2 regions of the Planomonospora sp. ID91781 genome follow, and region 2 is predicted to be linked to the other one. Evidence: riboswitches for the same ligand, from Rfam matches in the RefSeq annotation. Region 2 holds a riboswitch; the other holds the start of a gene.
What was found. A riboswitch is a leader RNA that binds a small molecule or an ion and turns the genes downstream of it on or off. The one in region 2 is predicted to bind S-adenosylmethionine.
Positions count from the first base shown of each region.

Region 1: linked by a shared signal. The riboswitch ahead of HS048_RS36730 (aminotransferase class V-fold PLP-dependent enzyme) and the one ahead of HS048_RS34260 (hypothetical protein) in region 2 are both predicted to bind S-adenosylmethionine.

Region 1 covers NZ_JABTEY010000001.1:706,839-714,427, reverse strand. Annotated here, with positions in the region: gene folP (dihydropteroate synthase) at 1-233, shown strand, start outside; gene HS048_RS03290 (nuclear transport factor 2 family protein) at 230-673, shown strand; gene folB (dihydroneopterin aldolase) at 670-1,059, shown strand; gene folK (2-amino-4-hydroxy-6-hydroxymethyldihydropteridine diphosphokinase) at 1,056-1,553, shown strand; gene HS048_RS03275 (DUF3180 domain-containing protein) at 1,550-2,011, shown strand; gene HS048_RS03270 (NADH-quinone oxidoreductase subunit D) at 2,039-3,226, opposite strand; gene HS048_RS36730 (aminotransferase class V-fold PLP-dependent enzyme) at 3,245-4,726, opposite strand; SAM riboswitch class IV at 4,874-4,989, opposite strand; gene HS048_RS03255 (TerC family protein) at 5,260-6,033, shown strand; gene HS048_RS03250 (cytochrome P450) at 6,104-7,303, shown strand; gene HS048_RS03245 (SAM-dependent methyltransferase) at 7,448-7,589, opposite strand, start outside.
Region 2 covers NZ_JABTEY010000004.1:73,145-80,733, forward strand. Annotated here, with positions in the region: gene HS048_RS34245 (competence protein CoiA family protein) at 1-1,479, opposite strand, end outside; gene HS048_RS34250 (hypothetical protein) at 1,593-2,042, opposite strand; gene HS048_RS34255 (WD40 repeat domain-containing serine/threonine protein kinase) at 2,046-4,202, opposite strand; gene HS048_RS34260 (hypothetical protein) at 4,288-5,907, opposite strand; SAM riboswitch class IV at 6,130-6,238, opposite strand; gene HS048_RS34265 (kinase) at 6,395-6,910, opposite strand; gene HS048_RS34270 (NUDIX hydrolase) at 7,001-7,501, opposite strand.

The DNA of each region.
Region 1 (7,589 bases), on a different contig from region 2:
TCGCCGGCCTGGGCCGCCCGCTGCTGATCGGGGCCTCCCGCAAGCGCTTCCTGGGCCGCCTGCTGGCCGGGCCGGACGGCGCCCCGCGCCCCTTCGGGGACAGCGACGCCGCCACGCTCGCCGTCACCGCCCTCGCCGCGCGGGCGGGAGCATGGTGTGTGCGGGTGCACGACGTACGCCCGAACGCGGACGCCGTCCGCGTGGTCGCAGCAGTCGAGGGAGCGAGAGCATGAGCGTCGACACCGCCGCCATCGAGGCGGTCAACCAGGCGTTCTACACCGCGATCGAGAACGCCGACCTCGACCGGATGACCGAGATCTGGGCCGAGGAGACCGGCGCCGAGCAGGTGGGCTGCGTGCACCCGGGATGGCCGATCGTGACCGGCCGGGCCGAGGTGCTGCGCTCCTGGGCGCTCATCATGGCCAACACCCCCTACATCCAGTTCGTGCTGACGGACGTGAACGTCATGGTCCACGGCGACGTCGCCGTGCTCACCTGCGAGGAGAACATCCTCACCGCGGGCGACGAAGGTGATTCCAGTTTCGCCGCGGGCAAGGTGGTGGCGAGCAACACCTTCGTCAAGACGCCGGAGGGGTGGCGGCTCTGGCTGCACCACGGTTCACCGGTGCTGCAGACCGAGGACGACGAGGACGGGGAAGAGGGCGTGTCGTGACCGGAGCCGCAGACGGGGCCGTGGCCGGGGACCGGATCAGCCTGCGGGGCCTGCGGGCCCGGGGGCGGCACGGGGTGCTGCCGGCGGAGCGGGAGCTCGGCCAGGAGTTCGTCCTCGACGTCACCCTCTTCCTGGACACCTCGCCCGCCGCGGCGGCGGACGACCTCACCAAGACCGTGCACTACGGCGAGCTCGCCGAGGACCTGGTGAAGGTCGTGGAGGGCGAGCCCGTCGACCTGATCGAGACCCTCGCCCAGCGGCTGGCCGACGTGTGCCTGGCCCGCGAACGGGTCACCGCGGCGGAGGTGAGCGTGCACAAGCCCGCCGCCCCGATCCCGCTCCCGTTCGACGACGTGGTCGTGACGATCACCCGGAGCCGGGCATGAGGGCCGTGCTGGCGCTCGGCGGCAACCTCGGCGACCGGCTCGCCACGCTGCAGGGCGGGCTCGACGCGCTCGCCGCCACGCCGGGCCTCGACCTCGTCGCCGTCTCCCCGGTCTACGAGACCGACCCGGTCGGCGGCCCCGAGCAGGGCCCGTACCTCAACGCCGTCGCGGTCGCCGAGACCTCGCTCACGCCCCGGGAGCTCCTCGCCCGCGCGCAGGAGACGGAGAACGCCTTCGGCCGGGTGCGGACCGAGCGCTGGGGGGCGCGCACCCTGGACGTCGACCTGATCAGCGTGGGCGAGGTCGTCTCCGGCGACCCGGAGCTCACCCTGCCCCATCCCCGTGCGCACGAGCGCGCGTTCGTGCTGGTCCCGTGGTTGCAGGCCGACCCCGACGCGACGATCGGCGGCACGCCGGTCGCCGAGCTGCTGGCCGGGCTCGACAAGACCGGGGTACGGCTCCGCGCCGACCTGACCCTGCGGGGGCCCGCGTGACGCCGAGCCGTCCCGGCGTGCTCGCCGGGCTCACCGTCGTCTTCGCGATCCTGACCTGGGCGCTGCTCCAGCGGGTCTACCAGTTCATCCCGGCCGTGCCCTGGACGGCGATCCCGACGGTCCTGCTGCTCGCGCTCGGCGAGGCCCACACCGGCTGGATGACCAGGGCCAGGATCCGCCGCAAGCCGGGCACCAAGCCGGTCGAGCCGCTGGCCGTGGCCCGCCTCGTCGCCCTCGCGAAGGCCTCGGCGTACGGCGGCGCCGTCTTCGCGGGCGTCTTCGCCGGGTTCGCGTTCTACGCGGCCGGACTGCTCGACCAGGACACGCCGCGCCGAGACTTCTTCATCGCGGGCGGCTCGTTCCTCGGCTGCGTGGCGCTGGTCTGCGCCGCGCTCTACCTGGAGCACTGCTGCCGGGTGCCGGAGGACCCCGACGCCGCCCCCGACCGCCGGGGATGATCCGGGGGTGCGCCGGACGCCCGGCCGCTATTTGTCGACGTCCCCGACCACGAAGAACATCGAGCCGAGGATCGCCACCATGTCGGCCACCAGGTGACCGGGGAGCATCTCGCGCAGCACCTGGACGTTGTTGAAGGAGGCCGAGCGGAGCTTCAGCCGCCACGGGGTCTTCTCGCCGCGTGAGACCAGGTAGTAGCCGTTGATGCCGAGAGGGTTCTCCGTCCAGGCGTAGGTGTGGCCCTCGGGCACCTTGAGCACCTTGGGCAGGCGCTGGTTGACCGGTCCGGGGGGCAGCTCGCGGAGCCGCTCCAGGCAGGCGTCGGCCAGGTCCAGGGAGACCTTGACCTGCTCCAGCAGCACCTCGAACCGGGCGTGGCAGTCGCCGGCCGAGCGGGTGACGACCTTCACCGGCAGCTCGCCGTAGGCCAGGTAGGGGTCGTCGCGCCGCAGGTCGACGTCCACCCCGGAGGCGCGGGCGATCGGACCGCTCACGCCGTACTGCATGATCTGCTCCCGGGAGAGCACGCCGACGCCGCGCGTGCGGGCCGTGAAGATCTCGTTCCCCACGACCAGGTCCTCGATGTCGGGCAGCCGCCGCCGCACGTCCTCGACCGCCCCGGAGGCGCGGCCGAGCCAGCCCTCGGGGATCTCCTCCTTCAGCCCGCCCACCCGGTTGAACATGTAGTGCATGCGCCCGCCGGAGATCTCCTCCATCACGGCCTGGAGCGTCTCGCGCTCCCGGAACGCGTAGAAGACCGGGGTGATCGCGCCGAGCTCCAGCGGGTAGGAGCCGAGGAACATCAGGTGGCTGAGGACCCGGTTGAGCTCGGCCATCAGGGTCCTGGCCCAGACGGCCCTGACCGGGACCTCCATGCCCAGCATGCGCTCCACGGCCAGGACCACGCCCAGCTCGTTGGCGAAGGCGGAGAGCCAGTCGTGCCGGTTGGCCAGCATGATGATCTGCCGGTAGTCCCTGACCTCGAACAGTTTCTCCGCGCCGCGGTGCATGTAGCCCACGATCGGCTCGGCCGCGCTGATCCGCTCGCCGTCCAGCGTGAGCCGCAGGCGCAGCACCCCGTGCGTGGACGGGTGCTGCGGGCCGATGTTGAGGACCATGTCCTCGGTCGCGAGCTCCTTGCCGCCACCGGCGCCGACACCGGCACCGCCACCGACCCCGGCGGCTCCGGCCCCGATTCCCACGACCCGTTCCGTCATAGGGGCCATGCTGCCACGTCAGCCGCGGGAGACAAGCTCCCGGAGGGCGCCGACGAGGCGGTCGACGTGCTCGGCGGTGGTGCCGATGCCGATCGAGGCGCGCACCGCCGAGGCGGCGGTGGCCCCGTCGTCGGCGCAGCCGCCGCTGTTCTCGATGCCGCCCAGCAGGTGGCGGACGAACGGGTGGGCGCAGAACTTCCCGTCCCGCACGCCGATGCCGTACTCGTTGGAGAGCGCCTCGGCGACCTCGCGGGCGGTGCGGCCGTCCACCACGAAGGAGACGATGCCGACCCGGGGGTGGTCCGGGCCCCACAGGGAGAGCTCGTGCACGCCCTCGATCCCGGCGAGCCCCGCGCGCAGGCGGGCGAGCAGCCGCTCCTCCTCACGCATCAGCGCGGTCCAGCCGGTGGCGGTGAGGGCGTCGCAGGCGGCGGCCAGGGCGACGGCGCCCAGCACGTTGGGGGTGCCCGCCTCGTGCCGGGCCTCGGGGTCGTCGTGCCACTCGACCTCCGCCGTGCCCGTGCCCGTTCCCGCCGTGCCCGTTCCCGCCGTGCCCGTTCCCGCCGTGCCCGTGCCCGTGGTCGCTGCGCCCGTCGTGTCCGCGGTCGTCGGACCCGCGGTCGTCGGACCCGCGGTCGTCGGGCCCGCGGTGCCCGCGCCGCCGTGCACGGCCCGCACCGCCCCGCCGCCCCGCAGGTACGGCGGAGCCTCCGCGAGCCAGTCGGGGCGGCCGACGAGCACGCCCGTGCCGAAGGGCGCGTAGAGCTTGTGGCCGGAGAAGACCACGTAGTCCAGGTCGAGCGCGGTCAGGTTGAGCGGGCGGTGCGGGACGAGTTGGGCGGCGTCGACGAGGATGCGGGCGCCGTGACGGTGGGCGATGTGCGCCAGGGCGGCGATCGGCCAGAGCTCGCCGGTGACGTTGGAGGCGGCGGTCACCACGAGCAGCTTCGGGCCGTCGCGGTCCGCCAGGGCCGCCAGCGCCTCGTCGGCCGCGCGGACGGCCTCGCCGGGGAAGGCGGGGGGCGCGAGCCGTACGGCGCCGGCCCAGGGCAGCAGCGAGGCGTGGTGCTCGGTGTCGAAGACCACGACGGTGGTCCCCTCGGGCAGGGCGCGGGCCAGCAGGTTGGTGGCGTCCGTGGTGTTGCGGGTGAAGACCACCGCGTCACCGGGGCGGGCGCCGACGAAGGCGCGGACCGTGTGCCGGGCCTGCTCGTAGCGGGCCGTGGTGAGCTGGGAGGCGTAGCCGGCGCCCCGGTGGACGCTGGAGTAGGCCGGGAGCGCGGCGGCGACCGCGGCGCTCACCGGCTCCAGACACGGCGCGCTGGCGGCGTAGTCGAGGTTGGCGTAGGGGACCAGTCTGCCGCCCCGGACGGGGACCTCCAGGTCGGCGCCGAGCACCGCGGGGATCGGCCGCCCCCCCGGAGCCGCCGGGACCGCCTGCCCGGGGAGCGGGGCCGCCGGAGCCGCGGCCGGGGCGGCGGCGGTCCGGTCGGCGGGCACGGGGCGGGCTCCGGCGGAGGCTCCGGTGCCGGTACCGGTACCGGTACCGGTGCCGGCGGGGGCGGGGGTGAAGATTCCGAGGACGGACACGCCAGGACTCCTTCGAGGTCATCGGACCCCAAGCCCTCGGGTGGCGTTGGTGCGTGGAGCCCGCGCTTGCCCGGCACACCTCGTGCCGGACCAGGTCCTCACCCGGGGCACCCCGCCGCGGACGCGAGGGTTGCCGGCCAGCGAGCCGGGGCTTGTCACTGGCACTCATGACCTACAGGCGAACTATAACCATCACCGGGCGCGGTTCCGCAAGTCGGCCGTCCCACCGGCCGGTCGCTCCGCGGCCCGCCGGGTTCTGCGACCTGCCGGGTTCTGCGACCTGCCGGGCTCCGTGACCTGCCGGGCTCCGTGACCTGCCCGGCTCGGCGACTCGTCCGGCGCCGGGATCATCCCGGCGATCGTGGGCAGGAACTACCGGCGTCCGCCGATCGTCTACGCGGCGTGACCCCACGGAACGGCACGACCCCGCGAAGGAGACGGCGATGGACTGGGTGACCGACCCGCAGATCTGGATAGGGTTCCTCACCCTCGTCGGCCTGGAGATCGTCCTCGGCATCGACAACATCATCTTCATCTCGATCCTGGCGGGCAAGCTCCCGCCCGAGCAGCGGGACCGGGCCCGCAAGCTGGGCCTGCTCGCCGCGCTGCTCAGCCGCCTGGCGCTGCTGCTGGCGCTGTCGTGGGTCATCCGGCTCACCCAGCCGCTCTTCGAGGTCCTCGGGCAGGAGATCTCGGGCCGGGACCTGATCCTGATCCTGGGCGGACTGTTCCTGATCGGCAAGAGCGTCTTCGAGGTCCACGACAACCTGGAGGGCAAGTCCGGCCACGCCGGGGGCAGGGTGGCCGCCTCCTTCGGCGCGGTGATCCTCCAGATCATGATCCTGGACATCGTCTTCTCGCTCGACTCGGTGATCACCGCGGTCGGCATGGTGGACGAGATCGGCGTGATGGTCGCGGCCGTCGTCGTCTCGGTCCTGGTGATGCTGTTCGCCTCCGGGCCGATCAGCCGCTTCGTGGACAGGCACCCGAGCATCAAGATGCTCGCCTTGTCCTTCCTGATCCTGATCGGCGTCGTGCTCCTGGCCGAGGGCTTCGAGCAGCACATCCCCAAGGGCTACGTCTACTTCGCGATGGCCTTCTCGCTGCTGGTGGAACTGCTCAACATCCGCGTGCGGAGCAAGGCCGGGGCCGAGGAGCCGGTCGAGCTGCACCACCGCTACGAGGAGGGCGGGACGGACAGGCCCACCGGCGCCTGACCGGGATACCGCTGCGAAGAGGACGGGACGGACAGGCCCACCGGGGCCTGACTGGGATTACGATGCCGATGTGAAGTTTGATCCTTGGAGTCCGGAATTCGTCGCCCACCCGTACGACGTCTACGCCGAGCTGCGGCGGGAGCGGCCGGTCGGCTTCTTCGAACCGACCGGCCAGTGGCTGGTCGCCCGGCACGCCGACGTCAACGCGCTGCTCCGCGACCGCAGGCTCGGCAGGTCCTACCTGCACGTGGCCACCCACGCGGAGTTCGGCAGGCCCGACGACCCCGGCTTCCAGGACCCGTTCTGGCGGGTGATCCGGGCCGGGATGCTCGACGTCGAGCCGCCGGTGCACACGCGGCTGCGGCGGCTGGTGTCCAAGGCGTTCACCCCGCGCATGGTCGAGGCCCTGCGCCCCAAGGTCGCCGAGCTCGCCACCGGGCTCGTCGACCGGTTCGCCGAGAGCGGCGGGGGCGACCTCATCGCCGAGGTGGCCGAGCCGCTCCCGGTGACCGTGATCGCCGAGATGCTCGGCGTGCCCGAGGCCGACCGGCACCTGCTCCGGCCCTGGTCCGCCGACATCTGCGGGATGTACGAGCTCAACCCCTCGATCGAGGCCCAGCGCACCGCCGTGCGCGCCGCCTCGGAGTTCTCCGACTACCTCGTGGGGCTGGCCCGCCACCGGCGGGAGCATCCCGGCGACGACCTGATCAGCGCGCTGGCGCAGGTCGCCGACGGGGGCGACGCGCTCACCGAGGAAGAACTGGTCGGCACCTGCGTCCTGCTGCTCAACGCCGGGCACGAGGCGACGGTCAACGTCACCGGCAACGGCTGGTGGTCCCTCTTCCGCAACCCCGCCGAACTGGAGCGGCTCCGCGCCGACCACGGCCTGCTGCCGACCGCGATCGAGGAGCTGATGCGGTGGGACACCCCGCTGCAGATGTTCGAGCGCTGGGTGCTGGAGGACATCACCGTCGGCGGGGTGGACATCCCGCGCGGCAGCGAGGTGGCCCTGCTGTTCGGCTCGGCCAACCGCGACCCCGAGGTGTTCGACGACCCCGACCGCCTGGACGTCGGCCGGGCGGACAACCCGCACATCTCCTTCGGCGCCGGCATCCACTTCTGCCTGGGCGCGCCGCTGGCCCGGATCGAGCTCGCCGAGTCGTTCGGCGCCCTGTTGCGCCGGGCCCCGGCGATGGAGCTCGCCGCCGAGCCCGTCTGGGGCCCCGGCTACGTCATCCGCGGCCTGGAGTCCCTCCAGGTCCGCGTCTGAACCCGGGTCCCGGCCGAACGGCGTCCGCATCCGGGACGCGTCCGAGGCCGTGTCCGAGGCGCGCACGGCCGCGGACACCGGCTCCGCGGGTCCCGGCTCTGCGGGCCCCGGTCCGGCCGTGAGGCGGCCGGACGGGCCGGGCGCTCAGCGGCGCTCCTGGACGAGCCAGCCGAAGCCGCCCAGCCCGCCGGGGTCGAGCAGCTCCGCCTCCTCCGATGCCCGCACCAGGGCGCGGAGATAGCCGTGCGGATCGGTGCGGGCGAGGTCGGCCGGGGGCCGGGTCCCG
Region 2 (7,589 bases):
TATCTTGAACAAGCCGAGCGCCTTGCCGTAAAGACCCCGCACTTTGCTAAAATTCATGGCGGCGACTTCCCTAAATGCGTGATCGAGTGTTCGATCCAGCGCCTCGGCGACTTCACTGGGCTTTAATTTTTCCTCTCTTGCTTTCTTTTCAGGCTTGCGCTGATTCTCCAGCAATTCGCTTGCGAGCTTCTGGTGACCGTCGCTCAGATTCTCCATGATCGAGAATGCTTCTTCATAAAGATGAGCCAGCGTGTTGACGTCCTTCCTTTTTCTTGCTTCTACAATTTCTTCGATTGCTTTTTCCATTCGCTCCCAGGCCTGTGACTCTGTCCTGCTGGACGTCTCCGGATTGTGAGTGGCCTGAGTGCTCTCAGATGCGGAGGCCCTCGGCTCGGGGTCTGCTGGGGCTGTCGGGACAATCCCTTCGACGTACAGCGTCCATGAGATGTCTGAGGCGCCCTGCTGGAGTTCGGCGGTGAGAAGCGCGGAACCGACGATGCGGTGTTCGGTGCCCAGGGCCGACTCCCCCTGCGGATCCGAGACCACCACTCGGGCCGAAGTCGTCGGCAAGGAGAAGCCGGCACAACTGAGGTCGGCCTCAAACTCTTGGAGGGAATCGTTCTTGGCTGACCTGGGGGTCACCGTGAGCAGGCTGCCGTGCACCGGGAAACCGACAGGTCCGTCAGGCTTGGCCGTGGTGTGCGGAGAGGAGGCGGGTAGCGCGGGGGTGGAGGGCGGGACGGCGGTCGCTCGAGGCTTGCGGAACTCCGTCAATTGAGGAGTCCAGATGTGCCCCCGGGAATCAACCTCGCATTCAGACAGGTCCGCCCAGACCGGAATCCGTCCGCCGATCTTCGTGCCGATCCTTACGACGCGCCTGTGACCCACGGATTCGCAGCCCACCACCAAGGCGTAGCCTTCGCGCTTGGTCATATGGCGGACCATCGGGACGTTGGGCGCGAAAAGCCAGTCGACGGCTCGGTGAGATCGCCTGAGGGCTGCGTCCAGTTTCGGCCACTTCTTGTCCGAATCGTTTGCGATGTCGTTCCTCAGCGAGACCGCGATCAGTCCGCCTTCTGCTGTCTCGATCGTCAGGCCGGTGCAGGATCCTCCTTCACGGGGAACCGTGCCCTCAAAGGAAACATTTTTGACTGTGCGACCGAATTGCTTCAACCAGGACGTGAGCTCTCGCCGGATGTAGAGGTGGTCGGCGCTCCGCTCGTCCGTGCTGGAACGACGGCAGCTCACCGCCTTTTCGCTGTTGTCGGGATGATGTGCGAAGTGCGGAACCCGGACGGGTCCGATCCGCGTATAGAGCTCTTTCCCGCACCCGCCCAGCCATTCGCCGCAAAAGAACCGCTTTCCTCTATAATTTTTACGGAGCAGCTCGGCGTCGATTCGTTCGGTCGGCATCACGATCGGCTCGTGCGAAAGAGGGGATCCGAGGACGGCGGTCTGGACTTTCCGGGTGTCCTGCATGGAGAACTCTCAGTGGGCTGTAGGGATTTCAGCGTGTTGCAGATGGAAGATTGCGGCGTATGTGGATGTTCATCGACCTGTCGATCTTCGATAGGCGGGTTGATGGGCGATAGTCAGGATAACCACCGGTCGAGGAAGGCGCCGTCACTGCCGAGGCTGCCCCCGACCACGGTGAATCCGAAATCGCGGAGCGCCTGCTCGATCTCCGCCTGCCGCTCGATGGGGTAGAGGTGCTCGGCAGGCCAGTAGTCGAGGCCGAACCCGTTGTCCGGCACGCCGAAACGTTCGGCGATCTCCATGGGCATCCACTCGTCGGTGACCAGGTGCAGCGGGAGCCGGTGCTCGTTGTACTGGTACTCATGCCAAGCCTCTTCGCTCATCTCGAGGTCGGCGAGCTCCTCCTCGGACGGGGTCGGCGGCTGGTCGAGCAGGGTGTCCTGCCACTGCTGGAGAACAGCGAACACCACATTGCCGTAACTCCCGTCGATGATCATCGTGGCGGCCGGCCATACGGTGAGGATGCCGGCGGCGGTCTTACGTGCCTGTCCGGTCAGCTCGGGCACGGCTCATTCCTTCCTGACGGGTTTTCCGGTGGCCAGGTCCCAGACGTGGAGGCCATCCTGGCTGTCGCGGGAGGTCACCAGCTGGCGCCCGCCGGCCTTGACCGGGAACAGGCCGGTGACGTCGGGGTTTTGGCCGGGGTCGCTCTCGGTGACGTGCGGGGTGATCGTGGCGCCAATCCGGCGGCCGGTGCGCGGGTCGAAGACGCGGATGGTGCCGTCGCTCCAGCCGCTGAGCACCACGGTCCGGCCGCCGCGCTCGGCCAGGGCGACGGAGCAAGCCTCGAAGTGATCCTTGCCGTCGGAGCGGGCCGCATCCAGCGGCGGGACCAGGAGCGCTCCGGTGTCCAGAGCGATGACGTGCACGCCGTCGTAGCCGGCGGCGGAGACGGCGACCCGGCGGCCGCCGACCGTGCCGGTGACGATCTGGAAGGGGCCGTAGCCGCCGCCGTCCCCGCTTTCGCCGGTGATGCCGAGCTCGGTCACCTTCTCGTGGTCGCTCAGGGGGAAGGTCTTGAGTTTCTTGCTGTGGCCGTCGCCGTACACGACGGCGGGCCGGCCGCCGCGTTCGGTCAAGGCGAGGGTGCGGATGCCGTAGGTGGTCCGGTACGGCCTGACCAGGCGGCGGCCGGTCCTTAGGTCGTAGGCGCGGATCTCATGGCCGCTGCCGGTGCATAGCACGGCCGGGTGACCGCTGATCTCGGCGACCGACAGGGCGGTGATCGGGTTGAGGCCGCCTCCGTTGCAGTCGACGGGCTCGCCGATCGTGGTGCCCTTGGCCGGGTCCCAGGCGGTGACCCAGCCGTCGCCGCCACCCGACACGGCGACGGTGCGGCCATCGATCTGAGCGGTCGCGTCGTAGCCCTGGCTCTGGGCCAGCCAGGTCGTGATCCCCTCGCCGGGGGCGGGCGCTGTCGTCTGCTCGGGGGAAGGTGCGGAAGACGCGGTGCTGTCCTCGGGCTCCGGCTCCAGAGTGGGTTCCGGTACGGCAGGAGCCGTCACCGCAGCCGAGGGCGTCACGGTCACGGTCGCGACGGCCGGTATCGGACTCGCAGGGGCAGTTGTGGACGATGAGTCCTGACCGGCCGCGCGGTTGACCACCAAGGTGCCCGCGACCGCGAGTGCGAGCGCGGCGGCGACGGCTCCCGCGATGCGGGCAGAGGATGCCGGCGCCGGAGGGCGGGTGGGGCCGGGGATCCGTGTCGGCGGTGTGGAGGGAGCACGGAAACCGGGAGCCCCTGCCGGAGGGCCGGTAGGTGGTGGGGTGGGCTCGGTGGCCGTCACCGGCGGCGCGAAGCGCTCTTCCAGGCGCCTGGTGTAGGCCAGGGTCGCGGCGTGGCGCAGGTCCACGGTGAGCGGGTCGTCCGTTGTGAGCTGCTCAGCCGCGCCGTGTCCGGTCAGGGTGAGCAAGATCTCAGCCGGGGAGGGCCGGTCGGCCGGCTGCTTGGCCAAGCAGCCGGCCAGCAGCCCGTGCAGCGGCTCCGGTACGCCGGTCAGGTCGGGCTCATGGTGGGAGATCCGGTTGAGCACCGCCGGGATGCTGTCACCGCCGAAGAGCATCCGGCCGGTCGCGGCGAAGGCCGTGGTGACGGCCCAGCTGAACACGTCCGAGGCGGGCCCGACCTGCTCGCCGGCGACCTGCTCGGGTGACATGAAGGACGGGGTGCCCACGACCGCACTGGACTGGGTGGAGGTGGCATCCAGTACCTTGGCGATACCGAAGTCGATCACCACTGGGCCCTCGGGGCCGAGCAGCACGTTGCTCGGCTTGAAGTCGCGGTGCACGATCCCGGCCCGGTGGATGGCCAGCAGCGCGGTCATCGTGCCGATCGCCAGGCGGGCCAGCGCGCCCGCGTCCCGTGGTCCGTCAGCGCGTACCAGTTCGGCCAGCGACTTGCCCTCGACGTATTCGCTGACGATGTACGGCTGATCTCCGGTCAGGTCGGCCTCGATGACGCGCGCCGTGCAGAACGCGGCGACCCTGCGTGCGGTCTGCACCTCGCGTAGGAAGCGCTCTCGGGCGCCGGGCTCGTCTGCGAAGCGGGCGTGCAGCACCTTCACGGCGACTTTCACCCCGGACGGGTCCTCGCCCAGGTGGACCACGCCCTGCCCGCCCCTGCCCAGCTCGCGCAGCAGGAGGTAGTCGCCCAATCGCGTGGTCATAGGGCGGGCCGTCCAGTGCCGGCGCATCCCGTGACAGCGTCGGGCAGGACTTCCGGGACGGGCGGCCGCAAACGGTCGAAGGGTCTCATCGGCCGAGGATCGCCCGGATGCGCTGGGCGGTTCCGGTGTCGCCCGAGTAGGTCTCCAGCAGGGCGTGCAGGAAGCGCATCCCTTCGTCGCCGCGTGGTTCGAAGCCGAGTTCGGGCACGCCGAAGGCGTAGTGCGCCGCCTCGTCATCGGCGTCGTACACCTCGAAGTCCTCTTCCGCAGGAGCCTTCGGGCCTCCGAGCACACCGTCCAGGAGGCGGCCGCTGAATTCGGAGCGCTGAAGCTGCCGGGCGGCGAACCCCGGCAGGCCGTCGCGCGACAGTGTCAGGCTCCGGTCCCACATCTCTTCGGCGAAGTCTCCCCAGGAGACGTTGAGGCCAGGCCGGATCTCGCCGATCGTCTCGACCCCGGGGCCGCTGGAGCTACCGCCGCCGTCGTAGTCGTAGCCGATCGATAGGAACATGCGGTTCAGGACGGGTGAGGGGAACCTGCCCTCACCCGTGACGGGCACGAGCACCTGATCGCCGTCGAGGTCCGCAGCGAAGTGCGGTATGCCGTTGACCCGCACGGTGAGGGGGACGAGGTTGCCGAAGTAGCCGAGCAGCCGTTCCTCCTCGCCGCGCAAGAAGCCGTCTTCGAGACGGTCGTATGCGTGAGGCGGGACATCCCGCTCGCGAGCGGGGTCGAGGTCGGCGCTGAAGCGGATGGCGTCGGCGACGGCGTACGGGGTGTCGCTCGTGATGTCCACCGTCGCGTCCGGAGAGAAGGTGAGAAGGTCGGGAACGACCCGCAGGGCGAAGGCCAGCGGGTCATCGTCGGGCTCCGGCCGACCCAGCGCGGTGACGGTCCCAGCGCCCTCCGGCCCGGATCTGATCAGTTCGAGAACGCCGCCGCGCGTGCGCAGCGCGAACTCACCGGCGCCTGCGATATGGACGGTGAGGAAGGACTGCAGCGGCAGAGCGGACACGTGATCCCGCTGGTCCCGCCAGTCGCTGTGGAAGAGCGCGGGCCCCTGGTAGGTGGCCGCCAGTCTCCACTCGTGGCCCCAGGACGCTTCGAGGACCTCCGGCGGTACGGCGGGCAGCAGGCGAGGAGCGGGGCCACCGTAGTGACGGCACAGCAATTCGGGCTGGCCCTGTCCGGTCCGGGCGTAGAAGGCCAGGCCGTGGCCATGGTCGAGCAGGAGATCGTAGAAGTCGTGTCCGCCGGACCGCGAACCGCAGCTCTGGAGCGTGGACAGCAGGAACTGTCGTGCCCGGCGCGCGTTGAGCGTCTGCACCGCGGGCCAGGGTGATTCCTCATCTGCGTCGGCAGTGGAATCATCGGTGAGATCGTCGAAGCCGTCTTCGTCGTTCTCGTCCTCGTACCGGTCCTCCTCGTCGTCGAACTCCTCATCATGGTGCTCCCCCACCGCCGGGGAGGGATTGAGGAACACCTCGATCAGGTCGGCGGAGCCGTACCGGTCACTGAGCAGTTTCTTCGACGGGGACTCGGCCCGGCCCGCAGGCCGGGCGAGTACGCGGCCGTCGGTGGCCCGGTAGAAGGCCACATCATGCCCCTGGGCAAGCCACCGGTCGAACGCCTGGGCGGTGCCGCGCTCGCCCTCCGGGGTGGTCTCGGCCGTCAGGAACAGGTCCTTCGCCGTGGCGGCGTCCATTCCGGTAGGTCCTTCCACTGAGGGCTGCTCTTCCTTGCTGTTGTCACGGGGGTCGCCGAAGTAGCGTGAGCGGCAGTCGGGAGCCTCAAGGAACGTTCCAGGAGGCGAACGTCATCGACTGGCAGCGGCGCAGCCGTTCGGCAGCGGATCGAAGACGACGCCGGGTACGGCCATGACGACGCTCCTGCGGAGTCTGGGACCCCGGTGGTGCCGCGCCCCGGTGATCCGCCGTTCTCCACGCACCACGCGTGGAGCAGGTCCTCACCCGGGGCACCTGCGGCAGGCGGGATGCCGTCCAGCGGGCCGGGGCTTGTCACTGGAACTCATGACCTGCCTCGGAGGCTAGCGATTTGTTCACTTAATCGTCAATTGCCCGGCGAGGAATCACGCAGGCCACAAACGGCAGGTCGCATGGCCGCCTTCGCCGTCGACCGCAAGCACCCCGACTCTGACCACGCGCCTATGGTGGCGACCTTCGAGCTGAGAATCAGCGGTGCAGGCGGGTGTCGGTCAGGATCCGCCGGACGGTCTCCTGCAGCGAGCTGCCGACGCCGATGATCTCCTCGCGTCCATCGTCGAGCAGGTCCCGCGGCCGATACCACCGGCGCATCTCCGCTTCGCCGTAGGCGCCGGCGGTGGGCTTGGTGGCGTGCCGGCGCAGGGTCTCGGCGAACGGCACATCGAGGTAGTAGAAGCGGCTCACCCCGCGATGGTCGGCGCCCAGGGCCGTCAGCATCGGGCCGTAGCGGTCGGCGTACAGGATGCCTTCCACGACGACGTGGTAGCCGGCGTCCAGCGCGTAGCGGGCCACCACGTCGATCAGCCCGATGTTCACCGCCCCGGGGACATCGGGCTCCTTGAGGATGTCGCGGCGGACGACGTCCTGGCCCACCACCGCCAGACCACGCCCGTAGCAGGCGCGCAGGCGCGCGGCGACGGCGCTCTTGCCCGAGGCGGAGTTGCCCCGCAGCACGATCAGGCGCGTGGTGTCCGAGCCGACCATCGCCTGTAGCGTACGAGCCGCCCGGCCATCCCGGAAGACCGGACCGGCCGGGCGCCTGCCGCCCGGACCCGGGCGCGCTGCCCGAGCCGGTCAGCTGGCCGGGTGGCCGTCGTCCAGGCACGCCGCCGTGCCGTCGGCCGCCGCCCGCAGGGCCGCGGCGATGCGCCGGGCCAGCGCGGCCGGCACCAGCGAGGGCACCCGGCCCGGGTCGGCGAACCTCCAGCCAGCCAGCTCGTCGGCCGGCAGCCGGAGCGCGGCGATCTCCTCGGAGGTCAGGACACCGCCGTCGTAGAGGAAGATCACCCCGTCCGGCCAGCCGGGCCGCGGCGGGATCCAATCCGCCGCCAGCAGGCGTCCGACCGGCCGGTCCAGGCCGAGCTCCTCGGCCACCTCCCGGCGGCACGCCGCGGTGGGGGACTCGCCGGGCTCGACGGCGCCGCCGGGCACGTCCCACCGGGGCTTGTAGACCGGGTCGACCAGCAGCACCGCGCCCGCCGCATCGCGCAGCAGCGCGCCGGCGGCCATCCATTTGCGTCCCAGCGAGGCGGCGTACGGATCGAGCGGTGCCGCGGGAAAATCCTGCGTCGTCATGACCGCGACCGTAACGGTCCGTCGCCGCGACCGGCAGGCTCCGAGACGGATCGCCATGGCCACCCGGGTTCCGGAAACAACGGCTTCC